Regions from separate parts of the uncultured Comamonas sp. genome, predicted to be linked through region 1. Evidence: predicted binding sites of a transcription regulator. Region 1 holds the regulator's gene; each other region holds the start of a gene.
The links. Region 1 encodes FNR, which switches genes on or off when oxygen is low (the NO sensors DNR and NnrR bind a similar motif). Its sites were predicted from a motif close to TTGATNNNNATCAA; they were not measured.
Positions count from the first base shown of each region.

Region 1 (10,110 bases):
GACATCCGCAGCTGGACCGACCTGAAAAACCGCCTCGACAGCGACCGCCGCTGCTACGGCTTCTTCCACCCGCGCCTGCCCAATGAGCCGCTGATCTTTGTCGAGGTGGCGCTGGTCGACAAGATGTCGGACAGCATTGCGCCGCTGCTGGACGAGGCCGCTGCCGCAGCCGACGTGAACAAGGCCAGTACGGCCATCTTCTACTCGATCAGCAACACCCAGACCGGCTTGCGCGGCGTGAGCTTTGGCGATTCGCTGATCAAGACCGTGGTGGAGCAGCTGCTGCAGGAGTTTCCGAAGCTGCGCCAGTTTGCCACGCTGTCGCCGATCCCTGGCTTTCGCAGCTGGCTGGGCAAGAACGCAGCCGATGTCTGGGAGAGCGCCGACAAGCGCCTGCGCGCCGAGCTGGGCAAGGCGCTGGACAAGGCCGACCCCACGGCGGACGACTGGATCGCAGCGCTGGAGCAACCCGGTCAATGGCAGCCGGGCGACCCGGCTGCCAAGCTGCTGATGCATGCCGCTGCCCGCTACCTGGGCAAGAGCCTGGTCAAGGACAAGCCGGTGGATCCGGTCGCGCGTTTTCACCTGGGCAATGGCTCGCGGGTCGAGCGCCTGAACTGGGCGGGGGACACCTCGACCAAGGGCATCAAGCAGTCCTACGGCCTGATGGTGAACTACCTGTACGACCTCAAACGCCTGGACAAGCACCGCAACCTGCTGGCACAGGGCAAGATTCCGGTGTCTTCGGGCATCGAGGCGCTGGCCAAGGTCTGAACCTGTTTTGATGGATGGCAGGCCAGCATGGCGCCCCCGGGTGCTGCGCTGGCCTGGAGAGAACTGCAGGCTCCCATAAGGGCCGCAGCCTGGGTGGTGGGCAGGCTTTGCTGACCATTCAGGGCCCGCGCGTTGCTGTCGGCGCGCGCAGGCGGGTGTGCGTGGATCTTAAAAAACAAACGTTAGGAGACAAGATGACCAAGAGCAAAACACCTTCGCCGTCCAGAAGACGAACCTTGCTGGGCCTGGCTGCCGGCATGGCGGGCACGGCGCTGCCCGCCTGGAGCTGGGCCAGTGCAGCTGCGGCACGCGACTGGCCGGCCAAGCCGGTAACCTGGGTCGTGCCTTTTCCTGCAGGGGGCGGCACCGATGCCTTCGCGCGGCCGCTGTCCTCGCAATTCTCGAAGTTGTCGGGCAAGACGCTGGTGATCGACAACAAAGGCGGCGCCGGCGGCACCCTGGGGGCCAGCTTTGCGGCGCGCCAGCCCGCCGATGGCTACCACTTCTTCATGGGCGGCACCCACCATGTGATTGCGCCCTCGGTCTATCCCAAGCTGGATTACGACATCCAGAAGGACCTGGTGCCGCTGGCGCTGCTGGCCACGGTGCCGCAGGTGCTGGTCGTCAACCCCAAGCGGGTGACGGCGGCCAATATGCAGCAGCTGCTGGCCCAGCTCAAGGCCAACCCCGGCAAGATGAGCTTTGCCTCGGCCGGCGCCGGCACCAGCCACCACCTGGCCGGCGAGCTGTTCAAGATCCAGAGCCAGACCGACATCCTGCATGTGCCCTACAAGGGCGCCGGCCCGGCGCTGCAGGACCTGATTGCCGGCAATGTGGACATGCTGTTCGATGGACTGGGCTCGTCCGCCGCGCATATTGCCGCCGGGCGCATCAAGTGCCTGATGGTCTCGGGCAGCCAGCGCAACCCCTCGTTGCCCGATGTGCCCTGCGCCGCGGAGGTGGGCTTGCCCGATTACAACGTGACCACCTGGTACGGCCTCTGGGCCATCAAGGGCACGTCGCCCGAGCTGCAGGCGCGCATGTTCGAAGAGGTCAAGCGCATGGGCACCTCGGAAGAGATCAAGGCCATCTGGGCCAAGAACGGCGCGGAATATGGCAGCATGACGCAGCCGCAGTTTGCGGCCTTTGTGGCCGATGAGGTCAAGCGCTGGGCTGAGGTGGTCAAGGTCTCGGGCGCGAAGATTGAATGACAGCAGGAGCGATGTGATGGCGGGGCAGGTTCGTGTGGAATCGTGGACGGCGGGCGAGGACGCAGCCGACGCACAGGCGGTGCGCGTGGTGCTGGCCCATCCGGGCAAGCGCAATGCGATGTCGCGGGCGATGTGGCGGCAGCTGCGCCGCGTGTTCGAGGAATTGCAGCTCCGGCCAGGCCTGCGCTGCATCGTGCTCCAGGGCGAGGGCGAGGCCTTTTGCGCTGGCGGCGATATCTCGGAATACGCGGATTTTCGCTTTCACCCCGAGAGCCTGGCCGCCTTTCATGAAGGCGAGGTATGGCCTGCACTGCATGCCATGCTGCAATGCGATGTGCCCCTGGTCGCCGCCATTGAAGGGGCCTGCATGGGCGCGGGCGTGGAGCTGGCCAGCTGCTGCGACAGCCGCCTGGCGGCAGACACGGCCCAGTTTGGCGCGCCCATTGCCAAGCTCGGCTTTCCGATGGCGCCCAGGGAGGCGGCGCTGGTGCTGAGCCAGGTGGGGCCTGCGAAGACGCGGCAGATGCTGCTGGAGGCGGCGGTCTTTGGTGCCGACCAGATGCAGGCCTCGGGCTTTTTGAGCCAGGTCCTCCCGGCCGCCCAGCTGCAGGCCGAGCTGGCGCGCACGGTTGCCCGCATCTGTGGCCTGGCCCCCCAGGCCGCCCGCATGACCAAGCAACTGCTGCGTGCGCTGGCCGACGGCGATGCCCAGGCCCCGGTGCTGCAGCAGCCCTATGCCTATGCCGATTCTGCAGAGCACCGCGAAGGCATTGCCGCCTTTGTAGCCAAGAGAAGTCCCCAGTTTTGACGCTGCCTGCGCGGGCCAGCGGCCCGGCTGCAGGCGCCAAGAAAACCACCAACCACGTAGACCAACATGACCAACGACAACCTGTTCTGCGCGCTGCGCGCAGCCTTTCCTGACGACCTCGATGCCATCGCGGTGGAGACCACCTCGGCCAGCGGCGCGCCGCTGCACTACAGCTGGCGTGACCTCGATCGCATGAGTGCGCGCATCGCCAACCTGCTCGATTCGCTGAACATTCCTTCCGGCAGCCGGGTCGCGGTGCAGGTGGAAAAATCGGTCGAGGCGATGGCGCTGTACCTGGCCACCTTGCGCGCAGGCCATGTCTTTCTGCCGCTGAACACCGCCTACCAAAGTGCCGAGATCGAGTACTTCATCACCAATGCGGAACCGGCAGTCGTGGTCTGCTCGCCCGCCAACTTTGGCTGGGTCTCCAAGATCGCCTTCCAGTGCGGCACGCAAAGCGTGTTCACCTTGGGTGATGACCGCAGCGGTACCTTGCTGGAGCGCGCGGTGCACTGTGCCGATACCCACACGCCGGCGCAGAAATCCGCCGGCGACATGGCCGCCATCCTCTACACCAGCGGCACCACGGGCCGCAGCAAGGGCGCGATGCTGAGCCACGGCAACCTGCTGAGCAATGCGGTGATGCTCAAGGACTACTGGGGCTGGAAGAAGGGCGATGTGCTGATCCATGCGCTGCCGATCTTCCATGTGCACGGCCTGTTTGTCGCGATCCATGCGGCGCTGCTCAACGGCAGCAAGATGATCTGGTTTGCCAAGTTCGAGCCCAAGGCAGTGATTGCCGCGATGGCACGGGCAACGGTCTTCATGGGCGTACCGACCCTGTATGTGCGCCTGCTGGCCGAGCCCGGCCTGACCAAGGAGGCCACCCGGCACATGCGCCTGTTCATCTCGGGGTCGGCGCCGTTGCTGATCGAGACCTTCCGCGAATGGCAGACCCGCACCGGCCACACCATCCTGGAGCGTTATGGCATGAGTGAGACCATCATGCTGGTCTCCAACCCCTACCAGGCCGATGCCCGCCATGGCGGCCAGGATGAGCGCCGGGGCGGCACGGTGGGCTTTGCGCTGCCGGGTGTGGGCGTGCGGGTGCAGGGCGATGATGGCCAGGCACTGGGCGCCGACGAGATCGGCCATATCCAGGTGCAAGGCCCCAATGTGTTCAGCGGTTACTGGCGCATGCCCGAGAAAACCGCCCAGGAGTTCACCGCTGATGGCTGGTTCAAGACCGGCGATGTCGGCAAGATCGATGCGCGTGGCTATGTGACCATTGTGGGCCGCAGCAAGGATTTGATCATCTCCGGCGGCTACAACGTCTACCCCGCCGAGATCGAAGGCTTCATCAACGAGCTTCCGGGCGTTGCCGAAAGCGCGCTGGTGGGGGTGCCACACCCGGATTTTGGCGAGGTCGGTGTGGCGGTGGTCATAGCCAAGGCAGGCCAGCAACTGGACGCCGAAGCCATCATTGCTACCCTCAAGAAGCAGCTGGCCAACTTCAAGATACCCAAGCGCTGCTTTGTCGTGGCCGAGTTGCCCCGCAACACCATGGGCAAGGTGCAGAAGAACCTGTTGCGCGACCAGTACCAGGGCCTGTTCAAGGGTTGATACCCTGCAGTGGCGGTTTGGAGCCGCCATGACAAAACCCTCGCTTGTTGCAGCGTATCCGCTGCCGCAAGCGAGGGTTTTTTATCGGGGTTGAAGTTATGCAGCGGTCAGCGCAGCACCAGCACCGGTATCGTCGCATGGGTTAGCACATGCTGGGTTTCGCTGCCCAGCAGCAAACGCTTCAAGCCCCGGTAGCCGTGCGAGGCCATCACAATCAGGTCGCAGTTTTCCTTCTTGGCCGTCTCCAGCAAGGCCTCGGCAATCAGGTCGGACTTGATCACCAAGGTCTTGATCGGCACGCCCGTTGCGGCCCCTTCGGCCACGACCTTGTCCACCACGCTCTGCGCAGCGCGCTGCCAGCCTTCTTCGATGCGTGCGATGTCATCGGGGTTCTGCATCGTGCTGCCTTCGAAGTAGCTGCGCGGGTAGTTCGGCGAGATATTGACGGCGGTGACGGTGGCATGGCTCAGCTTGGCCAGCGCCAGCGCATGGCGGACCGCTTTCTCGGACAGCTCAGAGCCATCGGTGGCAAGCAGGATATGTTGGTACATGACAGGCTCCTTTCGGGTCAGACTCCGGACAGGGCCACAGGCTGCTGCCTTGCCCTGGTTTCATCTCCAAGCATCGCCGCTTATCGCGCGGAACGATGTCGGATCAGGCCGCGTTCGTGTCTCTGGCCTGCACTTTTCAGGCCGAGCAGGCCTGGGTGTTGATCAGACCCTGGAGCTTGTCGGTGTCGAGAATGCGCACATGGCGCTGCTTGACCTCGATGATGCTCTCCTCGGCAAACTTGGAGAAGGTGCGGCTCACGGTCTCCAGCTTCAGGCCCAGGTAGCTGCCGATTTCCTCGCGGGTCATGCGCAGGATCAGTTCATGCTGCGAAAAGCCCCGGGCGTGCAGCCGCTGCACCAGGTTCAGCAGAAAGGCGGCCAGACGCTCTTCGGCACGCATGCTGCCCAGCAGCAGCATCACGCCGTGCTCGCGCACGATCTCGCGGCTCATGACCTTGTGCACATGGTGCTGCAAGGCCGTCACTTCGCGCGACAGGTCCTCGAGTGTCGAGTAGGGCATCACGCAGACCTCGGCATCTTCCAGCGCAATCGCGTCGCAGGAGTGGCGGTCATTGACGATGCCGTCCAGGCCGATGATCTCGCCCGCCATCTGAAAACCGGTGACCTGGTCACGCCCGTCTTCGGTGGCGATGCTGGTCTTGAAGAAGCCGGTGCGAATCGCATACAGCGAGGTGAAGGTCTCGCCATTGCGGAACAGCGCACTGCCGCGCTTGATCTTGCGGCGGGTGGCAACGATCTCGTCAATACGCTCCATTTGTTCGGCCGACAGACCCACGGGCATGCACAGCTCGCGCAGATTGCAGTTGGAGCACGCCACTTTGATGGAGTTGGATGTCATGTATCAATACCCGTGAACAAATATTCGTGTAGGAACGGCGTTCCTTGTATGCGCCTATTGTGCGTGCAGGCGCCAAATGGGTTCTTGATGTATATCAAGGACGGGTGGCGAGCCTTGGGGCACATTGGGGGTCCGCAAGGATAAAGCCCATGATTTCCCTGACCCCCGAACTGCTGCGCCGTTTTGACGTCCCCGGCCCCCGTTACACGTCGTATCCTACCGCAGACCGATTTGTTGAAGCCTTTGCTGCGAATGAGTACAAGCAGGCGCTGGCGCAACGCGGCAGTGGCCTGGCGGCCAGGCTGGCGCCACTGTCCTTGTATGTGCATGTGCCGTTCTGTGCCTCGCTGTGCTACTACTGCGCCTGCAACAAGATCATCACCAAGCATGCCGAGCGGGCCGACGAATACCTGGATTACCTGGAGCGCGAGCTGGATCTGCAGCTCGCCCACCTCAGCACACGCTCGACCATCAGCCAGCTACACCTGGGCGGGGGCTCGCCGACCTTCCTGAGCGATGCGGGTCTCAGCCGCCTGATGGACATGGTCAAGCAGCGCTTCCATCTGCAGCCGGGCGGCGAGTACTCGATCGAGATCGACCCGCGCACCGTGAGCCGCGAGCGCCTGCTGCACCTCTACCAACTGGGCTTTAACCGCCTGAGCTTTGGCGTGCAGGATTTCGACCCGCTGGTGCAAAAGGCCGTGCACCGCGAGCAGCCCGCCGACCAGGTGTTTGCGCTGGTCGAGCAGGCGCGCGCAATCGGCTTTGAATCCATCAATATTGATCTGATCTATGGTTTGCCGTTGCAAAGCCCGGCCAGCTTCGCCCGCACGATGGAGCAGGTCAATGCGCTGCGGCCTGACCGCATTGCGCTCTACGCCTATGCGCATCTGCCCGAGCGCTTCAAGCCCCAGCGCCGCATTCTGACGCAGGACCTGCCCAGCCCGGCGGACAAGCTGGCCATGCTGGCCCAGGCGCTGGCCGCGCTGGAGGGTGCTGGCTATGTCTACGTGGGCATGGACCATTTCGCGCTGCCCGAGGATGCGTTGGCGGTGGCCAAGCGCCAGGGCCGCCTGCACCGCAATTTTCAGGGCTATAGCACGCAGCCCGATTGCGATCTGCTGGCACTGGGCGTCTCGGCCATCGGCCGCATCGGCGCCACCTACAGCCAGAATGCCAAGACGCTGGAGGAGTATTACGACCTGATCGACCAGGGCCAGATCCCCGTGGTGCGCGGGCTGGCGCTGACGCGCGATGACCTGCTGCGCCGCGCGGTGATCATGGGTCTGATGTGCCAGGGCAGCCTGGCGATCGAATCGCTGGAGCAGGCCTGGCTGATCGACTTTGCGCAGTACTTTGCCGCCGAGCTGGCCCAGCTGCGCGAGCTGCAGGCGCAGGGCCTGGTGGACGTGCGAGACGATGTGATCAACGTGACCGAGCTGGGCTGGTACTTTGTGCGCGGCGTGGCCATGGTGTTCGACAAGAACCTGCAGGCCGACCGCAACCGCGCGCGCTTCTCGCGCATCATCTAGCCTGCTGTGGCCTCTCTCAGACCTGCCACGCTGCCAGACTCTTGTAGAGCATGTACAGCGCCAGGCACAGCAGGATGCCACCAAAGATCTTCTTGAGCTGTGCCACCGGCAGGCGGTGCGCGGCGCGGGCACCCAGCGGTGCGGTCAGCACGCTGCAGGTGGCGATGGCGGCCAGGCCCGGCAGCCAGATGTAGCCCAGCGAATGCGGTGGCAGGCCCTGCAGGTGCAGGCCGGCCACCATGAAGCCGGCGACATTGGTGACGGCGATCGGAAAGCCCAGTGCCGAGCTGGTTGCCACCGCGTTGTGCATCGGCACGCTGCACCAGGTCATGAAGGGCACGCTGATGAAAGCACCGCCGGCCCCGACGAGGCCCGAGAGGCAGCCAATCACGCCGCCGGCCGCCAGCTGCCCGGCGGTGCCCGGCATCGGGCGCGTCCCTTGGCTGTTGGGCTTGCGGAACATGCGCAGTGCCGAGTAGCCAATGAACAGGCCGAAGAACAAGCCCAGGTAGCTGCCCTTGAGCACCGCAAAAATGCCCAGGCTGGCCAACAGGCCGCCCAGCACGATGCCCGGGGCCAGGCGTTTGACGAGATCCCAGCGCACGGCACCATGCTGGTGGTGGGCGCGGACGCTGGACATCGATGTGAACACGATGGTCGCCATCGACGTGGCGATCGCCATCTTGATCGCCAGCTCAGGCGCCACGCCCTGGGTGCCCAGGATATAGGTGATGAAGGGCACCAGCACCATGCCGCCGCCGATGCCCAGCAGGCCTGCCAGAAAGCCGCCGATCAATCCCGGCAGCGACAGCGGCAGCAGAACGAGAGGATCAGCCATGGTGCGCAGTAAAAAGGCCACCTGAAACAGGTGGCCTGAAACCCCGCTGTCGCGGAGAGGAGAAGACAGGTTGGGCAGCCTGCCCGAAAAAATCAGGTGTTCGCAGCGGATCCACTGGACCGTCATCCTGAACCGGGGGTTCAGGTGGGCGAGGGCAACCTATCGTTGGGTTCATCTGACGCGAGACGATCACGCTCAATAGGTAATGTACCAAGCCCGTGCTCGTAGAGCATTGGTTCAAGGAACTATAAAGTCCAGCAGGGCTGCGAACGCTTCCATTGTAATCGCTCGCACCTGCTGCACCCCCCAAAATCGCAATTCAATGTGCTGAGATTGGTCAAAAAAGATAGCGTCCTACACAGCTCGTAGAACGCATGGAACGGTATTTTTAGCCAATGCATTGCATGGCGCCAGTATTTGGTGTTAGCGGCTGCTAACACGCTGCTGTCAGGCGCTGGCGGCCAGCGTTTCGGCACCCGGGGAGGGGGCGGGAGCCAGTGCCGCATCGAGCCGTTGCAGCACCGATTGCAGACGGGGCTCGTCCCAGTCGAGGCTGGCCTGCGCAGCGGCGGCGGGCTGGCTCTGGGCCTCGGCCATTGCAGCCGATTGGGCGGCGGCCTGCGCTTGCAATGCATCGGCCGTCTGGCTCAACTGGCTGTTTTGCACTTGCAGGTCGAGCAGATCAAAGGCCACATTGAGCGCCGCCAGCACGGCAATGCGCTCGCGGCCACGGATCTTGCCCGCGTCGCGGATGCCGCTCATGGCCTCATCCACATGCTTGACGGCGGCCAGCAAGCGTGCCTCCTGGCCTTCGGGGCAGCCCAGCATATAGCTTTGCTGCATGATGTGTACTTCCAGCTGTTTCATCATTCGTCCTGGTCAAAGGTCTTGGGCAGGCGTTCGATCAGTGCGTCCACGCGGGCGCGGGCCGCAGTCAGGCGCGATTGGAGGGAGTCGCGCTCCTGGGTAAGGGTGGTGACCTGCTCTTGCAGTTGGGCGTGGGCGCGTTGCAAAGCCTCATGACGGCTCAGCAGTGCTTCCACCCGCTCAAGCATCAGATCCATAGAAGGCGTAGTGGCCATAGAGAGACAGTCTTCTTAAGTGCGCAATGGGTTTAACGCTAAAATTGTACCCGTTGGTGCTCGCCCCAGTGGTTCACATGGGGGCAGTTCAACGGGAAGCAGGAGCGCTGCTTGTGCCCTACAAGCGTTGCGCAACCTGCGCTGCCCCCGCAACGGTAAGCGATGGTTGGCTTTTGCGCCATCCACAGCCACCACTATGCCACTGAATACCTTGAACAAGTGTTTGGGAAGGCGTGTGCTGTGTCATCGCCAGCCCGGATACCGGCCAACATAGTGGAGGTGCGTGGCCCAGGTGCTGCCACAGCTTCCGTGTTCCCCATTGCCGGCGGGGAGGCTGGCGCGGGGTGGTTCATCGCCAGCTCAGTCCATGTTTTTCTCGCCTTTCACGACACGCCGCTGCGCGCGTCCCGTCTGCACGCCCCGTTCCCGGTTGTTCCCCTCCCGCTCCACCATCGCTTGGGCGGCGAGCGCAGCGCTGCCTTGCGTGGCGCTGTCCGCGCAGGCGCAGCAGCTGCCCTCCGGCCAGGAAACAGCGGGTAAGAACCTGCAGGAGATGGTGGTGACTGCCAACCGCATCGAACAACCGCTGTCCGATCTGGTGGCCGATATGTCCATCATCGATGCGCCAACCATCGAGCGCCAGGGCCCGGGCAGTGTCGCCGATGTGCTGGCGCGGGTGCCGGGTATCCAGATCACGCGCAACGGCGGGCCCGGCACGACCACCAGCGTGTTTCTGCGCGGCGCCGATTCGCGCTTCACCGCCGTCTACGTTGACGGCGTGCGCATGGATTCGCAATCGACTGGCGGCGCCTCCTGGCAATCGATTCCGCTG
Region 1 is NZ_CAXYJV010000038.1:210,838-220,947, reverse strand. Features, by position in the region: gene ACHWUQ_RS14635 (malonyl-CoA decarboxylase) at 1-774, shown strand, start outside; gene ACHWUQ_RS14630 (Bug family tripartite tricarboxylate transporter substrate binding protein) at 969-1,985, shown strand; gene ACHWUQ_RS14625 (enoyl-CoA hydratase/isomerase family protein) at 2,002-2,793, shown strand; gene ACHWUQ_RS14620 (malonyl-CoA synthase) at 2,860-4,416, shown strand; gene ACHWUQ_RS14615 (universal stress protein) at 4,524-4,967, opposite strand; gene fnr (fumarate/nitrate reduction transcriptional regulator Fnr) at 5,104-5,826, opposite strand; gene hemN (oxygen-independent coproporphyrinogen III oxidase) at 5,976-7,358, shown strand; gene ACHWUQ_RS14600 (sulfite exporter TauE/SafE family protein) at 7,375-8,196, opposite strand; gene ACHWUQ_RS14595 (cell division protein ZapA) at 8,644-9,063, opposite strand; gene ACHWUQ_RS14590 (hypothetical protein) at 9,063-9,278, opposite strand; cobalamin riboswitch at 9,316-9,563, shown strand; gene ACHWUQ_RS14585 (TonB-dependent receptor domain-containing protein) at 9,646-10,110, shown strand, end outside.

Region 2 (10,110 bases), on a different contig from region 1:
GGCTGAGACCTTCGGCCGGCAAGGTCAGCAGCGCGGAGCCGCCGCCCGAGATCAGGCAGACCACCAGGTCATCGGCGCTCAGCCCCTCAGTCAGCGCCAGCATGCGCTCTGCCGCAAGCAGGCCGGCGGCATCGGGCACGGGGTGGGCGGCTTCCACCACCTCGATGCGCTGGGCCAGGCCCGGCGGGCGCGGCGGAATATGCCCGTAGCGGGTAACAACCAGGCCCGACAGCGGCGCCTGCAGGGGCCAGAGCTGCTCCATCGCCTGCGCCATTGCCGCGCCCGCCTTGCCCGCGCCAATCACCAGGGTGCGGCCCTTGGGCACTGCGGGCAAATGCTGGCGCAGGCCTTCGAGCGGCAGTGCATCGCGCACCGCCACCTGGTACAGATACTGCAGGAAGGGCAGGGGATGCAGATGGGGATCGGGCACAGGCTGGGCGCCATCGCTGCCATGGATATCGATCACGTGGGCCGCAAAGGCTGCGGAGGGGGTAGAGGTCATGGGCTGGGAGCGTCGCTGAGTGAGCCGTTTTGCGAAGGCGCGGCTGGTCGCCCTTGCGCAGGATTGTCGCTGTGCCCCCGGGGTATGGGCAAGCAGCGATAATGCTGCCCTATGTCATCCCCCAAAGTGTTGTTCGGCTTCCATGCCGTTGGTGTGCGCATGAAGACTGCGCCCAAATCGATCATCGAAGTCTATTTCGAGTCCACGCGCCGCGATGCGCGCATGCGCCAGTTCCTTGAGCGCGCCAAAGAGGCGGGGGTGCGGCTGATCGAAGCGGATGCCCCACGCATCGCGAAGCTGGCAGGCTCGCATGGCCACCAGGGCGTGGCTGCCCGCGTCGAAGAGATCAAGGACACCCGCACCTTGGATGAGCTGCTCGACGACCTGGAAGAAGCCGGCGTCACCTCGCCGCTGCTGCTGGTGCTGGACGGCGTGACCGACCCGCACAACCTGGGTGCCTGCCTGCGCGTGGCCGATGGTGCCGGCGCCCATGCAGTGATTGCGCCCAAGGACCATGCCGTGGGCATCAACGCCACGGTGGCCAAGGTGGCCAGTGGTGCCGCCGAGACGGTGCCGTATTTCATGGTGACCAACCTGGCGCGTACCTTGAAGGAGCTCAAGGAGCGCAATGTCTGGATCATTGGCACCAGCGACGACGCCCCCAACACCTTGTACCAGGTGGACCTGAAGGGCCCCGTGGCCCTGGTGCTGGGCGCCGAGGGCGACGGCATGCGCCAGCTCACGCGCAAAACCTGTGATGAGCTGATCGGCATCCCGATGATGGGGGCCGTCTCCAGCCTCAACGTGTCGGTGGCCAGCGGCGTTTGCCTGTACGAAGCGCTGCGCCAGCGCACGCCTGCCAAGGCAGGTTAACAACCCCTTCCCACTGCGCAGCGTCCCAGGCGCTGCGCCATAAAAAAAAGGCTGAACCCCATCGGGCTCAGCCTTTTACTTTTATGGGGGCCGACTTAGTCGTCCAGCTTTTCACGCAGCACCACACCGGTTTCGGGGTGGATCTTCAGCTCCACGCGGAAACCCTGGGCATTGATCGCATCGGCTTCCCAGATGCCGTCATCGAGCTCCAGGTCGCGGATATGGGTATAGCCCGCCTGGGTCAGCAGCTGGTGGATTTGCGCTGCGCTCAGCATGGCGCTGCCCGCACCGGCACCCGGGTTGGGGGCAGGCTGGCCGGGCTGGGACAGCACCTCCAGGCTCACCGGGTGCAGCACCAGCTTTTGCTTGATGCCATTGGCGCCGCGCACCTTGGCTTCCCAGAAGCCATCGTCAAACTCCACTTCCTTGATCTGGCCGTAACCCATGGCCTGCAGCTTGGCAGCAACCTGGCTGGCGCCCGGGTAGGTGCTGCCCAGCTCGGCCTTGCGGATGGCCAGCAGGCTGCCGTCAGCATCGTTCACCAGCACATAGGCGCGGTTGCCGTCCTGCTGGGTGGCCTTCGCGGTCCAGTAACCGTATTGCTTTTCCAGGTCCTGGGGGGCAACCAGACCGCTGGCGGTGATGCTGTTGAGCACTTCCTGGGCGTTGTAGGCCTGGGCTGCAAACGGCAGGCTGGCAGCGACGCTGGCGGCACCCAGGATCCAGGCAATGGTGGTCTTCTTCATGGTTCAATCCCTTCAATGTGTTGGCATGCAAACCAGCAGGTGGCTGGTTCGTCATGGCCTGAAGTATTGAAAAACGGCCCTAAACGCCGTGTGAAGCGGCTGTTCATGGTCTGTTTAATCGCGCTTGTCATAATGCCAGCCATGGCGCAAATTCCACCCCGCTTTTCTTGCATCGCTGCCTGGTCGCTGGCCGGCAGCTTGCTGCTGGGCGGCGCCAGCCAGGCCGCCGAGCATGATGCCGTGCGTGCGGCGGTAGCCACCGGCCAGTACAAGCCCCTGTCGGCCATCCTGAGCGATATTGCCGCCAGTCAGGCCGGCCGCGTGGTGGATGTCGAGACCAAGCGCGGCCCCAAGGGCGAGCTGCGCTACGAGATCAAGCTGGTGGACCACCAGGGCCTCAAGCAAGAGCTGCTGATCGACGCGGCCAGCGGCCAGACCGTGCAGCAAGTTGCCAAGGACCGCTCGCAGGCACTGGGCATGCTGGAGCTGGCCCAGTACCTGGCCAAACTGGCCCAGCAGCATACCAGCCGCATCACCGATGTGGAGTTCGAGCGCGATAGCCAGGGCCGGGGCGTCTATGAAATCAAGCTCAGCGCGGACCAGCAGGGCTACCGCAAGCTGGTGATGGATGCGGCCACTGGCCAGGTGCTGCCATCGGCCCAGGCCAAGGCCCGCAACCCGGCGCCGCTCAAGCGGGTGGACGAGGTATTGCACGCGCTGGCGCCCCGGTTTTCCGGCCAGGTGCTGGAGGTGGAGCTGGAGCATGACGAGAGCCAGGGCTCTTATTACGACATCGAGTTGCTGCAGGGCAACGGCAACACCTTGAAGCTCAAGGTAGACGCTCGCAGCCTGCAGGTGCTCAAGCAAAAAATAGAGGATTGACGGCGGATGCGCATTCTGGTCGTGGAAGACGATGCCGAACTGGCGGCACAGATGGAGCAGGCGCTGGTGCGTGCTGGCTTTTCGGTCGATGTGGAGGCCGATGGCGATGCCGCATCCTTTGCCGGCAGCACCGAGCAATACGATGCAGCCGTGCTGGACCTGGGCCTGCCCCAGCGCGATGGTTTGACGGTGTTGCGCGATTGGCGCGAGGCGGGCTGCCAGTGGCCCGTGCTGATCCTGACCGCCCGCAACCGCTGGAGCGACAAGGTGGCGGGATTTGGTGCGGGCGCCGATGACTACCTGACCAAGCCCTTCATGCTCGATGAGGTCGTGCTGCGCCTGCGCGCCATGCTGCGCCGCACCTCGGGCAGTGCTGCCACGGTACTGCGGGCGGGCTGCCTGGAGTACGACGTGACGGCCGGCCGCTTCTTGCAGGACGGCCAGAGTCTGCAACTGACGGCGCAGGAGCACAAGATTCTGGCCTATCTGATGCACCACCCCAACCGGGTGCTGACGCGCACCGAGATCAGCGAGCATGTCTATGCCCGCGATCTGGACCCGGACTCCAACACCATCGACGTGCTGATCGGCCGCATACGGCGCAAGCTGCGCCAGTCCGATCTGCTGGTAACCGAGCGCGGGCAGGGCTTTCGCCTGAACGCGCCCAGCTAGCGCTGCCGATGCCCAGCACCATGGTCTTGCCTCTCAGCCCTGCCTCCCGGCGCCCGCATGTGCGGCGCTGGTCGCTCGCTGCGCGCATGGCTGCGTTGGTCATCGTGCCCAGCCTGCTGGTGATGGTGCTGGGCGGCTGGTGGCTGCGCTACGAGGTGCATGCCAGCCTGCTGGGCAGCATGTCGCGCACCTTGGAAGAGAAATCCGAGCGCATCAACGCCCGCCTGGCGTTGCTGCCCGATGGCAAGGTGCAGGAGGCGGCCGGCGGCAGTGACGAGTTCAGTGCCATTTTCTCAGGCTGGTACTGGCAGCTGCAGGGCCAGGCACCGGCGCAGTTGCGCACGGCGGCTGCACCGGTAGTGCTGGCCCGCTCACGATCGCTGTGGGACCAGCCGGACCTGGTGGTGGAGCAGGGCGGGCTGTGGGGCAGCGAACGCCTGCAGCTGGCGACCGGCCCACAGCGGGAGGCGCTGTTGGTGCAGCATTTTCCGGTGGCACCCGGCGCAGGCGCAGCGCCGATGTATTTGCAGGTCTTTGGTCCCGCGCAGCCGTTGATGGCCAGCTTGCGCCGCATCGACCAGATCCTCGGGGTCACCGGCGCGGTACTGCTGTTGCTGATTGGCGCGCTGGTCTGGCTGCAGCTGCGCGTGGGCCTGGCCCCGCTCAAGCGCCTGGTCGATGTGATTGCCGGCCTGGGCAAGCCGTTGCCAGGGGCGCCGTCTGCCACCGAGCAGATTGCCCAGTTGCCGCTGGGCACGGACTTGCAGCCCTTGCAGCAGGAGTTGGCGGCCTTGCTGGCACGCAACACCCAGGTGGTGGAGCGCTCGCGCTCGCACGCGGCCGATCTGAACCATGCGCTGAAAAAACCTTTATCGCTGCTGATGGCCCATGCCGGCAGCCGCGCAACCGTACCAGCGCAGCTGGTGCAGCAGCAGACCACGGCGATGGCGCGGCTGATTGACCGCTACCAGGCCCGTACCTTCAGCGATGCGACCTTGGTACATGGCGCAAGCGCGGGCTTGCCGATCGATGTGCTGGCCTGCGCGCGGCAGATGCTGGCGATGCTGCGCCAGCTGCACCAGGCCAGCGGCCTGGACTGGCAGCTGGTGGAAGCGGGCAACGCCTTGTGGTGGCGGGGTGAGCGCGCCGATCTGGAAGAGTTGCTGGGCAACCTGCTGGACAACGCCGGCAAGTGGGCTGCCTCCCAGGTGCGGCTGACGGTGCAGGGCAACGCCACCCAGGGCCTGGTGCTGCAGGTAGAGGACGATGGACCGGGCATGACGGGCGCACAGATGCAGGCGGCCGGTGCGCGGGGCAAGCGCTTTGACGAGACGGTCGCAGGCACGGGCCTGGGCCTGGCGATTGCGCAGCAGATTGTGCACGGCTATGAGGGCCAGCTGCAGCTGCGCAAGAGCGAGGCCTTGAAAGGGCTGCTGGTGCGGGCCGAGATGGCCGGGGTTTTGGGCTGACGGCGCTCAGCCCGGCTTGGCTTGGCCGGGGCCGGGGCTATCAGGTCCCCAGCTGCACGACCGGTGTAAAGCCGCCAAAAATCATGCGCTTGGCATCGAACGGCATGTTCGCCGGTTGCATGTCGGCCAGACGCGGGTCGGCCATCACCGCGGCATTGATGCGGTCGCGCTCGGCGCGTGAGGTGTAGACGATCCAGGAAAAGCAGGCAACCTCATCAGGCTGCAGCTTGACGGCCATCGGGAACGAGGTGACTTCGCCATCGGGCACATCGTCGCCCACACATTCCCAGTACTGCAGCGCGCCATGTTCCATCCAGACTTTGCCGGCTGCCTCGGCCATGGCACGGTAGGCCTCAAGATTAGCGCGGGGGACGGGTAATACAAATCCATCGACATAGGGCATGGTGGTCTCCTGGGCGCTCAACGGCGCCGTTTTATCTGCAGGCGCTACATGGCAGCGATCACGCCGTGGCTACAGCGTGGCAGCCAGGGCCACCAGCTGGTCGGTGGCCAGGCCCCAACCGGTGTGAAAGCCCATGGCCTCATGCTGCTTGCGGGTCTCTTCGCTCCAGTGCCGCACGGTAGCGGTGTAGCGGGTCTGGCCGCCATCGGGCTCAAACTCGATGATGGCGGTCATGAAAGGTTTGGTACTGGGCACCCAGCCAGCGGTGTAGGCATCGGTAAAGACCAGCCTGCGGTCCGGCACCACCTCCAGGTACACGCCGGCATTGGGGTACTCGTTGCCTTGCGGGTCGCACATGACGATCTGGCTGCCGCCGCCGACGCGCACATCGATGTCGGCGCTGGCAATCGTCCAGGGTTTGGGTACAAACCATTGGCTAAGCAGTGCAGGCTCGGTCCAGCAGCGGTAGAGGGTGGCGGCGGGGGCGTTGATCAGGCGGCTGAGTACCAGATCATGGAGATGGGGCTGTACAGACATGGGGGGTGGCTCGGTTCGGTGGTTGGGCCTCAGACAGCGGGATCAGGCAGCGGGCTGCGTTTGGACGTTCACCATCCACGGCGTGCCAAAACGGTCGGTCACCATGCCAAAGCCCGGTGACCAGAAGGTGGCGGAGAAGGGCATCGCGACCTGGCCACCGTCCGCCAGGCCGTTGAAGATGCGCTGGCCATCGGCTGCGGAATCCACACCGATGGACACCCACATGCCCTGGGGTTTGACATAGCCGCCACCACAGGTCTCGGGACCGCCGCCTGGCACTGCAGGCATCGTGTCCGAGGCCATGATGGCCTGGCTGCCCACCTGCAGATGCGCGTGCATCAGCCGGGATTGCGCTTCAGGCGGAAGCGGCGGCATGCCCTCGCTGGGCGGCATGTCGCTAAAGCGCATCTGGTGCATGATCTGGCCGCCAAACAGCTGGGCGTAAAAAGCCATGGCCTCGGCACAATGGCCATCGAAGTTCAGATAGGGGATGAATTGCATCTGTGTCTCCTTGTTATGGTCAGCCATTCTGGGCGCCCGCGCGGGTATCTGTCCATCACCAAATGGCAGCGGCCGTTTCAGAATGTAAGTCGCGTTGCGGTGGCAGCCAACACCAAGCCGCAGTGCGGCGGCAGTGCTTGCGGCTTGCCGTATGCTGGGCACTCCGTGTTTGACTTGGCATATATGACTTTTGACTCCTTGCATGCGCCCGCAGGCCCGCCTCTTGCTGATACAGAAATTGCCAGCCTGCGACAGCGCTTGCAAAACGCGCGGCATGTGCTGGTGCTGACGGGCGCGGGGGCAAGTGCCGAGTCGGGTGTTCCCACGTTTCGGGATGCGCAGACGGGCTACTGGGCCCAGTTCAGACCGGAGGAGATGGCCAGCGAGGCGGGTTTTCTGGCCCATCCGCAGCGGGTCTGGGACTGGTACCAGTACCGCCGTGATCTCATCGGCCGGGTGATGCCCAATGCCGGCCATGTGGCGCTGGCGCAATGGCAGGCGCGCCATCCTGATCGGATGACCCTGGTCACACAGAATGTGGATGGCCTGCACCAACGTGCCGGCAGCAGGCCGGTGCTGTGCCTGCACGGCAACCTGATGGACAACCGCTGGCTGCTGCCGCCCAAGGCCTGTTGCGATGCCCGTTTCACCGAAGGCGATGCGCCGCCCCAGTGCCCTGGTTGCGGCAACTACCTGCGCCCGGGTGTCGTCTGGTTTGGCGAAGCTCTGCCACAGGCCGAGCTGCAGCAGGCGCAAGATGCGGCCAAGGGCTGTGACCTGATGCTGGTGATTGGCACCTCTGGCCATGTGTACCCTGCGGCTGGCCTGGCCCATATTGCGGCCCGCGGTGGCGCCCATGTGGTGGTCATCAACCCCGAGCCCACCGAACTGGACAGCGTGGCTGACCAGTGCTGGCGCCAGCCTTCGGCGCAGATTTTGCCGGCTCTGCTGGCCTAGCCTGTCTAGCCCAGGGGCTTCAAGCCTCGGCGCTGGCGGCGTTGAGCGTGGCCATGGCATCGGCATCCAGCTGCAACTGGCTGGCGCGGATCAGCGACTGCAGCTGCTCCAGGTTGCTGGCACTGGCAATCGGCGATGCAATGGCCGGCTGGCGCATGACCCAGGCCACAGCCACTTCGCCCATCGGTGCAGCGACACGGGCGCTGACCTGTTCCAGCGCAGCCAGAATGCGCAGACCCCGGTCGTTGAGGTAGAGCTGGGTGGTCTTGGCGCCGCGCGGGCTTTTGCTGGCATCTTCGGCCTTGCGGTATTTGCCGGTCAAAAAGCCGGCGGCCAGGCTGTAGAAATTGATGACGCCTACGCCATGCGCAACGCACAGCGGCTGCAGCTCTTTCTCGAACACGGCACGGTCGTAGAGGTTGTAGAGCGGCTGCAGACTCTCATAGCGGGCCAGACCATGCTGTTCGCTGGTCTGCAGCGCCTCTGCCAGCCGTGCAGCGCTGTAGTTGCTGGCACCTACCGCCCGCACCTTGCCTTCGGCGATCAGCTCGCCAAAGGTGCCCATCACATCGGCCAGCGGCACCTGCGCGTCGTCGTCATGCGATTGGTAGAGGTCGATGTAGTCGGTCTGCAGGCGCTGCAGTGAGGCATCGACCGCCTGGCGAATGTACTCCGGGCGCAGGCCGACCTTGCCATCGCCCATGTCCTTGCCGACCTTGGTCGCCAGCACCACTTGCGCGCGTTTGCCCGAGCTGCGCAGCCATTTGCCCAGCACGCGTTCGGACTCGCCACCGCTGTGGCCTGGCGCCCAGCGCGAGTACACGTCAGCGGTATCGACAAAGTTCATGCCGGCATCCAGCCAGGCGTCCAGCAGCCTGAAACTGGTGGCCTCGTCGGCCGTCCAGCCAAATACATTGCCACCCAGGCACAGAGAAGAGACCTGCAGCGGGGATCGACCGAGAGGGCGCAGTGGTGTTGTCATGGTTTTAAGAGGCGTAGCTACCCAGCAGGGCGGAGCAGACATTATGCGGCGCGGGCAGCGGGCCCGGCCACCCTTTGATGCAGCGCAAACCCCGCGCAACCACTGCAGGGCGCTGCCGCGCAACCGGTGCGCGTCCGTTTGCCGGGGCATGCGTTTTAGAGTAAGTTATGCATGGAACAACTAAAAGGAGTGACACTATGTTCAAACATATTCTGGTGCCGGTCGATGGGTCTGCCACCTCCATGCTCGCAGTCAACAAGGCCGCCGGTCTTGCCAAGGCCTTTGGCAGCCAGGTCACTGCGGTGTATGTAATCGATCCCTATCCCTTCACCGGCGTGGGTGCTGATTTTGCCTACGGCCAGGCGCAGTACCTGTCGGCCGCCACGGCCGATGCGCACACCGCGCTCGACGCCGTCAAATCTGCGATGGAGCAAGCGGGCATCCCCGTCGACACCGTGATGGGCGAAGGCCACTCCGTACACGACGGTGTGATGGAAGCCGTCAAAACCACCGGTGCCGACCTGATCGTCATGGGGTCGCATGGCCGCAAGGGCCTCGAAAAGCTGGTGCTGGGCAGCGTGACCCAGCGGGTGCTGAGCGACAGCCTGATCCCGGTGCTGGTCGTGCGCCAGTAAGACCGCGCGCGCCGCCCGGCGACAGGGATGGCGCGAACCGGGCCCCATGCGCGTGCTACGGCATACCAGCGGGCAGTGCTGCGGCGCTGCCCAAAGTTGTGTAGCACGCAATGCTTTTGAGACCGCCGTAAGCTCGCCCGCTTGACGGAGTTTTACATGCAGTCCTTTCCCCCTCCCTATTGCGATGCCGACACAGTAGACGGCACTTTGCGCGCCTATGGCTATGCGGTGCTGAGCCCCGCAGCGGTTGCACAGTGGGCCGCTTGCCAGCCAGAGGAGCTGGCGGCGCTCAGCGGCCACTGGGAGGCGATGCCCCACGATGCGTACCTCAAGGATGGCGGCCGGTACCGCAAGCGCCGCCATTCCTGCTATGTGGTGCAGGATGACCAGGTGCAGGCGGTGGCCCACCGTGCCCACTGGCAGCCGGTGGAATACAACGCCTTGCATGGCGGCATGCAGCGCTGGTTTGAACCGGTGACGGACACCACGCAGGCGCTGCCGGCATGGAGCCAGATCATGCGGGCGCTGGGGCACACGGCGCAGGCGCTGTTTCCCAGCGCTGAACACGCGCGTTGGTACACCGAGGCCCACCAGTTCCGCATCGACACCGCCGAAGGCATTGGCCGGCCCACCCCCGAAGGCGCGCACCGCGATGGCGTGGACCTGGTGGCGGTGTTTCTGGTGGCACGCGAAGGCATCAAAGGCGGGGAGACCCGGGTGTTTGATGCGCAGGGCCCGCAAGGCCTGCGCTTTACGTTGACGGAGCCCTGGTCGCTGATGCTGCTCGATGATGCCCGCATGATCCATGAGAGCACGCCGATCCAGCCCCTGGGCGAGGCTGCCGGCCACCGCGACACGCTGGTGGTGACCCTGCGGCGCGAGGCATTCCAGGGCGACGGCGCCTGAGCGCCTGCACCGCCGTGGGCCACTGGGCGTGGCCACAAAAAAAGG
Region 2 is NZ_CAXYJV010000050.1:65,942-76,051, reverse strand. Features, by position in the region: gene ACHWUQ_RS21320 (glycerate kinase) at 1-502, opposite strand, end outside; gene rlmB (23S rRNA (guanosine(2251)-2'-O)-methyltransferase RlmB) at 614-1,375, shown strand; gene ACHWUQ_RS21310 (PepSY domain-containing protein) at 1,471-2,121, opposite strand; gene ACHWUQ_RS21305 (PepSY domain-containing protein) at 2,263-3,003, shown strand; gene ACHWUQ_RS21300 (response regulator transcription factor) at 3,010-3,675, shown strand; gene ACHWUQ_RS21295 (sensor histidine kinase) at 3,696-5,144, shown strand; gene ACHWUQ_RS21290 (DUF1428 domain-containing protein) at 5,185-5,547, opposite strand; gene ACHWUQ_RS21285 (SRPBCC family protein) at 5,617-6,084, opposite strand; gene ACHWUQ_RS21280 (VOC family protein) at 6,127-6,585, opposite strand; gene ACHWUQ_RS21275 (NAD-dependent deacetylase) at 6,769-7,542, shown strand; gene ACHWUQ_RS21270 (aldo/keto reductase) at 7,562-8,524, opposite strand; gene ACHWUQ_RS21265 (universal stress protein) at 8,722-9,159, shown strand; gene ACHWUQ_RS21260 (2OG-Fe dioxygenase family protein) at 9,316-10,065, shown strand.
Region 2: the regulator FNR is predicted to act here: its motif matches at 8,599-8,612, upstream of ACHWUQ_RS21265 (universal stress protein).

Region 3 (10,110 bases), on a different contig from region 1:
GGCTGGCCGTGGTGAACTGCACCTGACCATTCTGCTGGAAGAAATGCGCCGCGAAGGCTATGAGCTGGCCGTGTCCAAGCCACGCGTCGTGATGCAGATGATCGACGGCGTCAAGCACGAGCCTATCGAGCTGGTGACGGCCGACATCGAAGAAGGCCACCAAGGCGGCGTGATGCAAGCGCTGGGCGAGCGCAAGGGCGAGCTGGTGAACATGGAACCCGATGGCCGCGGCCGCGTCCGTCTGGAATACCGCATTCCGGCCCGTGGCCTGATCGGTTTCACCAACGAATTCCTGAACCTGACCCGTGGTTCCGGCCTGATCGCCAACATCTTCGACAGCTACGAGCCGCACAAGGGCGAAATCGGCGGCCGCAAGAATGGCGTGCTGATCTCGATGGACGACGGTGAAATCTTCACCTACGCGCTGGGCAAGCTGGACGACCGTGGCCGCATGTTCGTCAAGCCCAACGACCCCGTGTACGAAGGCATGATCGTCGGTATCCACAGCCGTGACAACGACCTGGTCGTGAACGCCACCCGTACCAAGCAGCTGACCAACTTCCGCGTGAGCGGCAAGGAAGACGCGATCAAGATCACGCCTCCTATCGAGCTGTCGCTGGAATACGGTGTCGAGTTCATCGAAGAAGACGAACTGCTGGAAATCACCCCCACCAGCCTGCGCGTGCGCAAGCGCCACCTGAAGGAACACGACCGCAAGCGCGCATCGCGCGAAAACGCATAACCTGCGTTGCGACGTGATCCCACACCAGCAAAGGCCGCATCTGCGGCCTTTTTTGCGTATTGGAGGCGTCAGCCCATAGGCTGGAGCTTGAGCAGCAGTTCCTTCAAACGCTGCGCCGTGGCCACCGGCTGGCGCTGGTTCAACGCCAGCGCAATGCCGATCTGGGGCAGGTGTTGGGTGTCGGTCAGTTCGCGGAAGACGACGCCTGGCGTGGCGGCCTTGGCGACGACGGCGGGCACCAAGGCGACGCCCAGGCCCGCGCCCACCAGGCTTACCAAGGTCTGTGCCTGCACGGCATGCTGCTTGATCTTCGGCATGAAGCCGGCGTTCTGGCAGGCCAGCACCACCAGCGCATGCAGGCCTGGCACCTCGCTGGGGCGGTAGTTCACAAAGGGTTGGTCGGCCAGGTCGATCAGTTGCAGGCTCTCCTTGATCTGCAGCGGGTTGCCAGCGGGCAGCGCGGCAATCAGGCGGTCGGGCTCGACCGGGGTGATGGACAGCTCGGTGGCCTGTGTCACCGGGTAGCGCAGCAGGCCGGCATCGAAATCGCCGCTGGCGACCTGGGCGCAAATCTCGCGCGTGGTCGATTCGGTCAGCACCAGGTCGATCGCAGGGTAGGCGGCCCGGAAGGCCTGCACCAGTTTGGGAATCAGCGAGAACGTGGCCGAGCCGATAAAGCCGATGTGCAGGCGCCCCAGCTCGCCGCTGGCAGTGGCCTGTGATACCGCCTGCACCTGGCGCGCATGGTAGAGCGCGAGCTTGGCGCTCTCCAGCGCAGCCCGGCCCGCGCCCGACAGCACGGTGCCGCGCCGGTCACGCTCGAACAGCTGCACGCCCAGGTCGTCTTCGAGCTTGCGGATCGACTGCGACAGCGGCGGCTGCGACATGTGCAGCTGCTCGGCCGCCTGGCGGTAGTTCAGGGTGTGCGCCAGGGTGACAAAGTGGCGCAGTTGGCGCAAGTCCATTGATATCTCCTGTGTATCAGTACCTGTCAATTGCGACATAGACACAGTTGTGAAACATATCAAATAATGCCATTCATCGCTATCACCACAAAGACGGAGACAAGCCTTGAGTGCATTGACAGGCCTGCGGGTGCTGGACCTATCCAGCGTGATTTTCGGGCCGCTGGCCAGCCAGGTGCTGGCCGATTACGGCGCCGAGGTGATCAAGATCGAGCCGCCCGGCGGCGACTCCACGCGCTACACCGGGCCGGCCGCCGAGGCCGGCATGTCGGCGCTGTTCATGGGCTCCAACCGCAGCAAGAAAAGCGTGGTGCTGGACCTGAAGTCGCCCGAGGCCCAGGAGGCGCTGCATGCGCTGCTCAAGACTACCGATGTCTTCATGCACAGCATGCGCCCGCAAAAACTGGCCAAGCTGGGGCTGGACCCGGTGCGGCTGCGCAGCCAGTACCCGCGCCTGGTCTACGTGGGCCTGCATGGCTTTGGCGAGGATGGCCCCTATGCCGGCCTGCCCGCCTATGACGATGTGATCCAGGGCATGAGCGGCCTGGCCGATCTGATGGAGCGCCAAACCGGCGAGGCCCGCTACCTGCCGACCATTGCCGCTGACAAGACCTGTGGCCTGGTGGCAGCGCATGCGGTGATGGCGGCCCTGTTCCAGCGTGAACGCACCGGAGAGGGCAGCTTTGTCGAGGTGCCGATGTACGAGACCATGGTGGGCTTCAACCTGGTCGAGCATTTCTATGGCATGCATTTTGAGCCGGCACTCAGCGGTGCCGGCTACCCGCGCGTGATGGCGCCCTGGCGCAAGCCCTATAAAACCCTGGATGGCCATGTCTGCATGATGCCCTACACCGATGGCCACTGGCGCCGCTTCTTTGCCGCCGTGGGCCAGCCAGAGCTGGCGCAGGACGAGCGCTTTGCCACCCAGGCCCAGCGCACCCGCCATATCGCGACCTTGCTGGAGACCATGAGCAGCTATGTCGCGCAAAAGGACACCGCCTACTGGCTGCAGACCTGCGAAGCGCTGGAGATTCCCGCCGCCCCCGTCGCGCGCATGGACGACCTGCCGTGCGACCCGCACCTGCAGGCCACCGGCTTTTTTGTCGAAAAGCACGATCCCGCCATGGGCACGGTGCGTTTTCCGCGCTCCTCGGTGCGCATCGATGGGGCGCAGGCTCCCATCGGCATGCCGCCACGCCTGGGTGAGCACACGCAGCAGCTGCTGCGCGAAGCCGGGTGGGGCGATGCCCGCATTGCCGCTTTGCAGCCCTCCGTGGCTGATGAACCGCTGAAAGAAAAAACGCCATGACCGCCCCTAACTGGATTTCTTCGACCGAGAACCGCGCCGCCACGCTGGCCGGCACCGCACGCATGGGCCAGGGCTTTGTCTGGCAGGACCTGCAGGTTGGCCAGCAGCTGCGCACCTTTCGCCGCACGGTGACGGAGACCGACCTGGTCAACTTCATCAACACCACCGGCATGCTCGAAGCCATCTTTATCGAGGACGGCTACGACGGCGGCGCGATCCGGGGCCGGCCGGTACCCGGTGCGCTCACCTACACCTTGATCGAAGGCTTCATCCTGCAAAGCATGATCCAGGGTACGGGCCTGGCCATGCTGGAGCTGCACCAGAAGATTCTGGGCCCGGTGGTGGTCGGCGACACGATCGAGGCGCTGGTGGAGGTAACCGATATCAGGCCCACCAGCAAAGGTGGCCGGGCGGTGGTGACCTCGCGCATCGAGGTCTACAACCAGCGCCAGGAGCAGGTGATGGTCTACACCGCCGTGCGCCTGCTGGCCGGGCGCTAGCGCGGCCTCCCGTTAGGTGGCCGCCATGGCCTGCGTCAGATGAGAGAACCAATACAGGAGACAAAGATGCAATATGGTTTTGTACGTCGTTCGGCCCTGCTCGCGTTGGCGCTGGTGGCTGTGTGTGGGGCTGCGCAGGCGCAGGATCCCTGGCCCAGCAAGCCGATCACCCTGGTCGTGCCGTTTCCGCCGGGCGGGCCGACGGATATGGTGGCGCGGGTGCTGGCCCAGCAGGTGGGCCAGCAGCTGGGGCAGACGGTGATCGTCGACAACCGGCCTGGCGCCAACGGCAATATCGGCAACGCGCTGGTGGCCAAGGCTGCGGCCGATGGCTATACGGTGCTCTACAACACCTCGTCGATTGCGCTCAGCCCATCGCTGTACAAAAAGCTCAGCTACGACGTGGCCCGGGACCTGCGCCCGGTCGCATTGACGGCCGTGGTGCCGCTGGGCCTGGTGGTCAACCCCAAGGTGCCCGCCCACACGGTGCAGGAGCTAGTGAAGTACGCGCAGGACAACAAGGGCAAGCTCTCCTACGGCTCGGCCGGCAATGGCAATGTCACCCACCTGGCCGCCTTTCAGGTGGTGCAGCACTATGGCATCGATGCCAGCCATGTGCCCTACAAGGGCAGTGCGCCGGCCGATGTGGACCTGGTCGCGGGCCAGATCGAGTTCATGACCGACACCATCAATTCGGTGGCGCCCTTCATCAAGGACGGCAAGCTCAGGCTGCTGGCGGTGAGCACGGCCCAGCGTATTCCCAATTTCCCCAACGCCCCCACGTTGGCCGAAAGCGGCATGACCGGCTTTGAGGCCGGTGCCTGGCAGGGTGTGATGGTGCCCGCCAAGACGCCCGATGCGGTGGTGCAGCGCCTGAACGCCGAACTGCTGAAGGCATTGAAGGACCCGGGCGTGCTGGAGAAGCTGCGCGTGCAGGGCACCGAGCCGCTGGGCTCTACCCCGCAGGCCTATGGAGACTACATCCAGAGCGAGATCAAGCGCTGGGCCGGCGTGGTCAAGAGCACCGGCGTATCCCTGGACTGAACGAAAGCGAAGACGATGACGATTCTCAACGGACTGGCGCTGACGCGCATCCCGCCCGAGGGTGAGGCGCTGCGCGCCGAAGTGCGTGCCTTTTTGCAGGAGGCGGTCAAGGACATTCCGGCCCATATCCGCGCCAAGTCATGGAGCGGTTATGACCCCGCCTTCAGCCGCAAGCTGGGGCAGAAGGGCTGGCTGGGCATGACCTTTCCCAAGGCCTATGGCGGCCACGCGCAGGGCGCTTTTGCGCGCTATGTGGTGGTCGAGGAGCTGCTGAATTTCGGCGCGCCGGTCGGTTCGCACTGGATTGCCGAGCGCCAGAGCGCGCCCTTGATCCTGAAATACGGCACCGAGGCGCAAAAGCAGCGCTATGTACCGCCGGTGGCGCGGGGCGAGAGTTTTTTCTGCATCGGCATGAGCGAGCCCAATGCCGGCTCCGACCTGGCCAGCGTGCGCACGCGCGCCGTGCCCCATGAGGGGGGCTGGCTATTGAACGGGCAGAAGATCTGGACGACGAACGCCCAGCACTGCCAGTACATGATTGCGCTGGTGCGCACCTCGGGTGAGGCGGCTGACCGCCACAAAGGTCTGTCGCAGCTGATCGTGGACCTGAGCCTGCCGGGCGTCACCGTGCGGCCCATTGAGGACATGTCAGGCGATAGCCATTTCTGCGAGGTCTTCTTTGACAACGTGCAGCTCGCTCCCGATGCACTGGTGGGCGCTGAAGGGCAGGGCTGGGAGCAGGTCACCGCCGAGCTGGCCTATGAGCGCAGCGGCCCGGAGCGTCTGTTCTCGTCGGTGGTGCTGTTGGACCAGTGGCTGGCCTTCTTGCGCAGTCAGGCGGCGCCACGCGCCGAATCGCTGAAGCTGGCCGGCCAGATCCTGACACGCCTGGCACCCTTGCGCGCGCTGTCGGTAGCGGTGCAAGAGAAGCTGGTGCAGGGCCAGAGCCCCATCGTCGAGGCCGCGCTGGTCAAGGACCAGGGCACCGTGCTGGAGCAGTACATTCCGGCCGCGATTGCCGATGACCTGATGGCGCTGGATGGCGAGGGCGTGCCGCATGAACTGCTGCTGACCCTGAACTACCTCACACTCGTCTCGCCCTGCTACACGCTGCGCGGCGGCACCCGCAGCATTTTGCGCGGCATGATCGCGCGCGGCCTGGGCCTGCGTTGAGCGCAAGGAGAAAAACATGGACCATTTGATTAACGAGGCCCTGCGCGATCTGCTGAGCGGCCAATGCACGCCTGCTGTGGTACGCGCAATGGAGAGCGAAGTGGCGCAAGGCGCTGGCGCGTCGCCCGCCGCTGCGGCGCTGTGGCAGCAGATTGAAGATACCGGCTTTGCCGACCTGCTGCTGCCCGAGGCTGCTGGCGGCGCAGGCCTGGCCTTGCGCGATGCCTTTGGCGTATGGGATGTGCTGGGCCAGCATGCGATGCCGCTGCCGCTGGCAGACACCATGCTGGCGCGGGCCTGGCTGGCAACCGCCGGTGTGCCGTTGCCGCAGGGCGCCATTGCATTGGCGCCGCAGCTGGCAGTGGCGGCCGGTGGCGTGCGGGCCACCGGTGTGCGCGGCGCCCGCGTGGCGCAATGGGTGCTGGGCCAGCAGGGCGCCGATCTGCTGCTGCTGCCGGTGGCTGCGGCGCAGGCCAGTGCCAGCATTTTTGTGCTGGATGCGGATCTGCTCTGGCCCGAAGCAGCACTGGCGTCTGCAACGCGCGTGCCGGCCTTCGCCTCCTTGCTGGTCGCGCAGGCGGGGGTGGTCTCGGCCTTGCTGGCGGGCAGCCTGCTGACGGTGCTGGAGAGCAGCCTGAACTTTGCCAACGAACGCCAGCAGTTCGGCCGCCCGATTGGCAAGTTCCAGGCGATCCAGCATGAGCTGGCGGTGATGGCCGAACATGTGAGCGCCGCGCGCATGGCCGCACAGATCGCCTGCGAGGCCGATGGCGTGGTGGCAGACCCGCTCAAGGTGGCGGTGGGCAAGGCGCGCAGCAGCGAGGCGGCTGTCGAGGTGGCCTCACTCGCACATTCGATCCACGGCGCCATCGGCTTTACCACCGAGTTTGACCTGCAGCTCTACACCCGCCGCCTGCACCTGTGGCGCCAGACGGCCGGCAGCGAAAGCTATTGGCAGCTGCAGGCGGGCCAAGCGCTGTTGGCTGCCGATGGCATGGCGCTCGATGTGATCCGCCAGATCACGGACAGCAGCGCGCCGGTAGCCTGATTTGGCACCTGATTGACCGCAGCCAGCGCCGTTTTTCGGCTATGGTGGCGGTTGTTTTCAGAAGAACAAGGAGTCAAGTCTTATGTCGGTCTACACCGAAGATGTGCAAAGCGAAGTGCGTGGCCAGCTGGGCTTTATCACGCTCAACCGGCCCAAGGCGCTGAATGCGCTGTCGCTGGCGATGGTGCGCGAGCTGCGTGATGTGCTGCTGCGCTGGCAGCAGGACGACAAGGTGCTGGCCGTCGCCATCCGGGGCAGCAACAAGGAGGGCGCGTTTGGCGCCTTCTGCGCTGGTGGCGATATCCGCTTTCTGCATGCCGCCGGCATGGCAGGCAACCCCGAGCTGGAGAATTTCTTCACCGAGGAGTATGCGCTCAACCACCTGATCCACCATTTCGGCAAGCCCTATATCGCCTTCATGGATGGCATCGTGATGGGTGGCGGCATGGGCATCAGCCAGGGCGGCAGCCTGCGCATCGTCACCGAGCGCACGAAGATGGCGATGCCCGAGACGGCCATTGGCCTGTTCCCCGATGTGGGCGGCGGCTACTTCTTGTCCCGCTGCCCCGGCCATGTGGGCGAGTACCTGGGCCTGACCGGCCAGATGATTGGCGCGGCCGATGCACTGGCCTACCGGCTGGCCGATGGCTACCTGCCCAGCGCGCAGCAGCAGGCGCTGTGGGACGGGCTGGCCAGCGGCAGCTTTGCCAACGGCGACGCGGTGCAGGCCTTTGTCAAAGCCGGCCTGGCACCTGCGCCAGAGCGTGCAGCCAACCCCGATGCGGAGATCAACCAGTACTTTGGCCTGGCCGATGTGCCGGCCATCATCGCCGCGCTGGAGGCCGGCAACAGCGACTTTGCCCGCGCCACTGCCGAGACCTTGCGCAAGCGCTCACCGCTGATGCTGTTTGTCGTGCTCGAGCAGATCCGCCGCGCTCGCGGCATGCGCCTGGCTGACGACCTGCGCATGGAGCGCGACATGGTGCGCCACTGCTTCTACCTGCGGCCCGACCGCAAGAGCGAGACGCTCGAAGGCATCCGCGCACTGGCGGTGGACAAGGACCACGCCCCCCAGTGGAGCCCCGCCCGCATCGAAGACGTGAACCTGCAGGAGGTGGCGCAGATGTTTGCCAGCCCCTGGCCTGTGGAGGCGCACCCGCTGCTGGCGCTGAACTGAGCGACAGGACAGCGCCAGCGGCTACGTGGATGCGTAGGCGCTTGCCGCTCATCAATAGCGGGTGGGAGCCGGTGTGCTATACCTTGACGTCTGATCGTCAAGCTATCCATGAAAGGCAACAGCATGAAGCATGCAGACTCCCGGACCTCCTCGCTGCGCGTTGAGGCGAACATTGGTGAAGGCTTTTGGCGCAAGGGCCCCCAAGACAGCCTGCCGCCACCGGACATGACGGGCGCCTATATGCGCAACCGGCCGGTGCTGGGCGCGCCGGTAGCGGGGCGCAAGGCCTGGATCATCGGCAGCGGCATCGCCGGCCTGGCCGCAGCTTTCTACCTGATCCGTGACGGCGGCATGGCTGGCGAAGACATCACCATTCTGGATACCCTGGATGTGGCGGGTGGCTCGCTCGATGGTGCGGGCAATGCCGAGCAGGGCTATATCGTGCGCGGTGGCCGCGAGATGAACTGGAACTACGACAACTTCTGGGACCTGTTCCAGGACGTGCCGGCGCTGGAGCTGCCCGAGGGTTACAGCGTGCTCGACGAGTACCGCTACGTCAATGACAACGATCCCAACTGGTCCAAGGCCCGGCTGATGCACCAGCAAGGCAAGATCCGCGATTTCTCCACCCTGGGCCTGACCAAGGCGCACCAGTGGGAGATCGTCAAGCTGCTGCTCAAGCGCAAGGAGGAGCTGGACGACATCAGCATCGAATCCTATTTCAGCAAGAGCTTTCTGGAGACCAATTTCTGGTACCTGTGGCGTTCGATGTTCGCGTTCGAGAACTGGCAAAGCCTGCTGGAGATGAAGCTCTACATGCACCGCTTTCTCGATGCCATCGATGGGCTGACCGACATGTCGGCGCTGGTGTTCCCCAAGTACAACCAGTACGACAGCTTTGTCGTACCGCTGACGCGCATGCTCAAGGACAAGGGCGTGAAGGTGCAGTTCAACACCCGCGCCTATGACCTGGACATGCGCGAAGAAGCGGGCAGCCGCACGGTCACCGCGATCCGCTGCCGATCGGCGGGCCAGGAGGTACAGATTGACGTCGGTCCCCACGATGTCGTGTTTGCGCTGACCGGCTCGATGACCGAGGGCACGGCATATGGCGATCTGGATACGGTGCCGGTGCTGGCGCGTGGCAATGAGGAGCCGGGCGACGACAGCGACTGGACCTTGTGGAAGCGCCTGGCAGCCAAGTCGCCGGTGTTTGGCAGACCCGAAAAATTCTATGGCGATGTGAAGGGCTCGATGTGGGAGTCGGCCACGTTGACCTGCAAACCCTCGCCACTGATCGACAAGCTCAAGGAACTGTCGGTCAACGATCCCTACTCGGGCAAGACGGTGACCGGCGGCGTCATCACCTTCACCGATTCGAACTGGGTGATGAGCTTTACCTGCAACCGCCAGCCGCATTTCCCCGACCAGCCCGGCGACGTGCTGGTGCTGTGGGTCTACGCGCTGCTGATGGACAAGAAGGGCAACCATGTGCCCAAGACCATGCCTGAATGCACGGGCCGCGAGATTCTGGCCGAGCTGTGCTACCACCTCGGTATTGCCGACCAGATCGATGCGGTGGCGGCCAATACCAAGGTGCGCCTGGCATTGATGCCCTACATCACCGCGCAGTTCATGCCGCGCGCTGCCGGCGACCGGCCCCATGTGGTGCCCGAGGGCTGCACCAACCTGGCCTTGCTGGGCCAGTTTGTCGAGACCAGCAATGATGTAATCTTCACGATGGAGAGCTCGGTGCGCACGGCGCGCATCGGCGTCTACACCCTGCTGGCCCTGCCCAAGCAGGTGCCCGACATCAGCCCCACGCAGTACGACATCCGCAACATCATCAAGGGTGCGCGGGCGCTGAATGGCAACCAGCCCTTTGTCGGTGAACGTCTGCTGCACCGCGTGCTGGGCAAGACCTATTTCGCCCACATTCTGCCGCCGTTGCCTGACAACGACGAGACCCTGCGCGAGCGTGCCGAATCGGAGCTGGCGCAGCTGCTGGGCAAGGGCGGCCAGGCTTTCGGCAAGCTGTCGGCCTGGCTGGAGCGCTACAGCAGCAATCTGCGCGATAAATCCAAATAATTGGCGTGCGGGGCGGCATGCCCCCATGCAAAGAGGTGGCCGCAGGGCCACCTCTTGTGGTATG
Region 3 is NZ_CAXYJV010000003.1:48,267-58,376, reverse strand. Features, by position in the region: gene typA (translational GTPase TypA) at 1-742, shown strand, start outside; gene ACHWUQ_RS02115 (LysR family transcriptional regulator) at 811-1,707, opposite strand; gene ACHWUQ_RS02110 (CaiB/BaiF CoA transferase family protein) at 1,814-3,016, shown strand; gene ACHWUQ_RS02105 (MaoC family dehydratase) at 3,079-3,516, shown strand; gene ACHWUQ_RS02100 (tripartite tricarboxylate transporter substrate binding protein) at 3,583-4,560, shown strand; gene ACHWUQ_RS02095 (acyl-CoA dehydrogenase family protein) at 4,576-5,733, shown strand; gene ACHWUQ_RS02090 (acyl-CoA dehydrogenase family protein) at 5,750-6,781, shown strand; gene ACHWUQ_RS02085 (enoyl-CoA hydratase/isomerase family protein) at 6,864-7,958, shown strand; gene ACHWUQ_RS02080 (oleate hydratase) at 8,082-10,046, shown strand.
Region 3: the regulator FNR is predicted to act here: its motif matches at 8,000-8,013, upstream of ACHWUQ_RS02080 (oleate hydratase).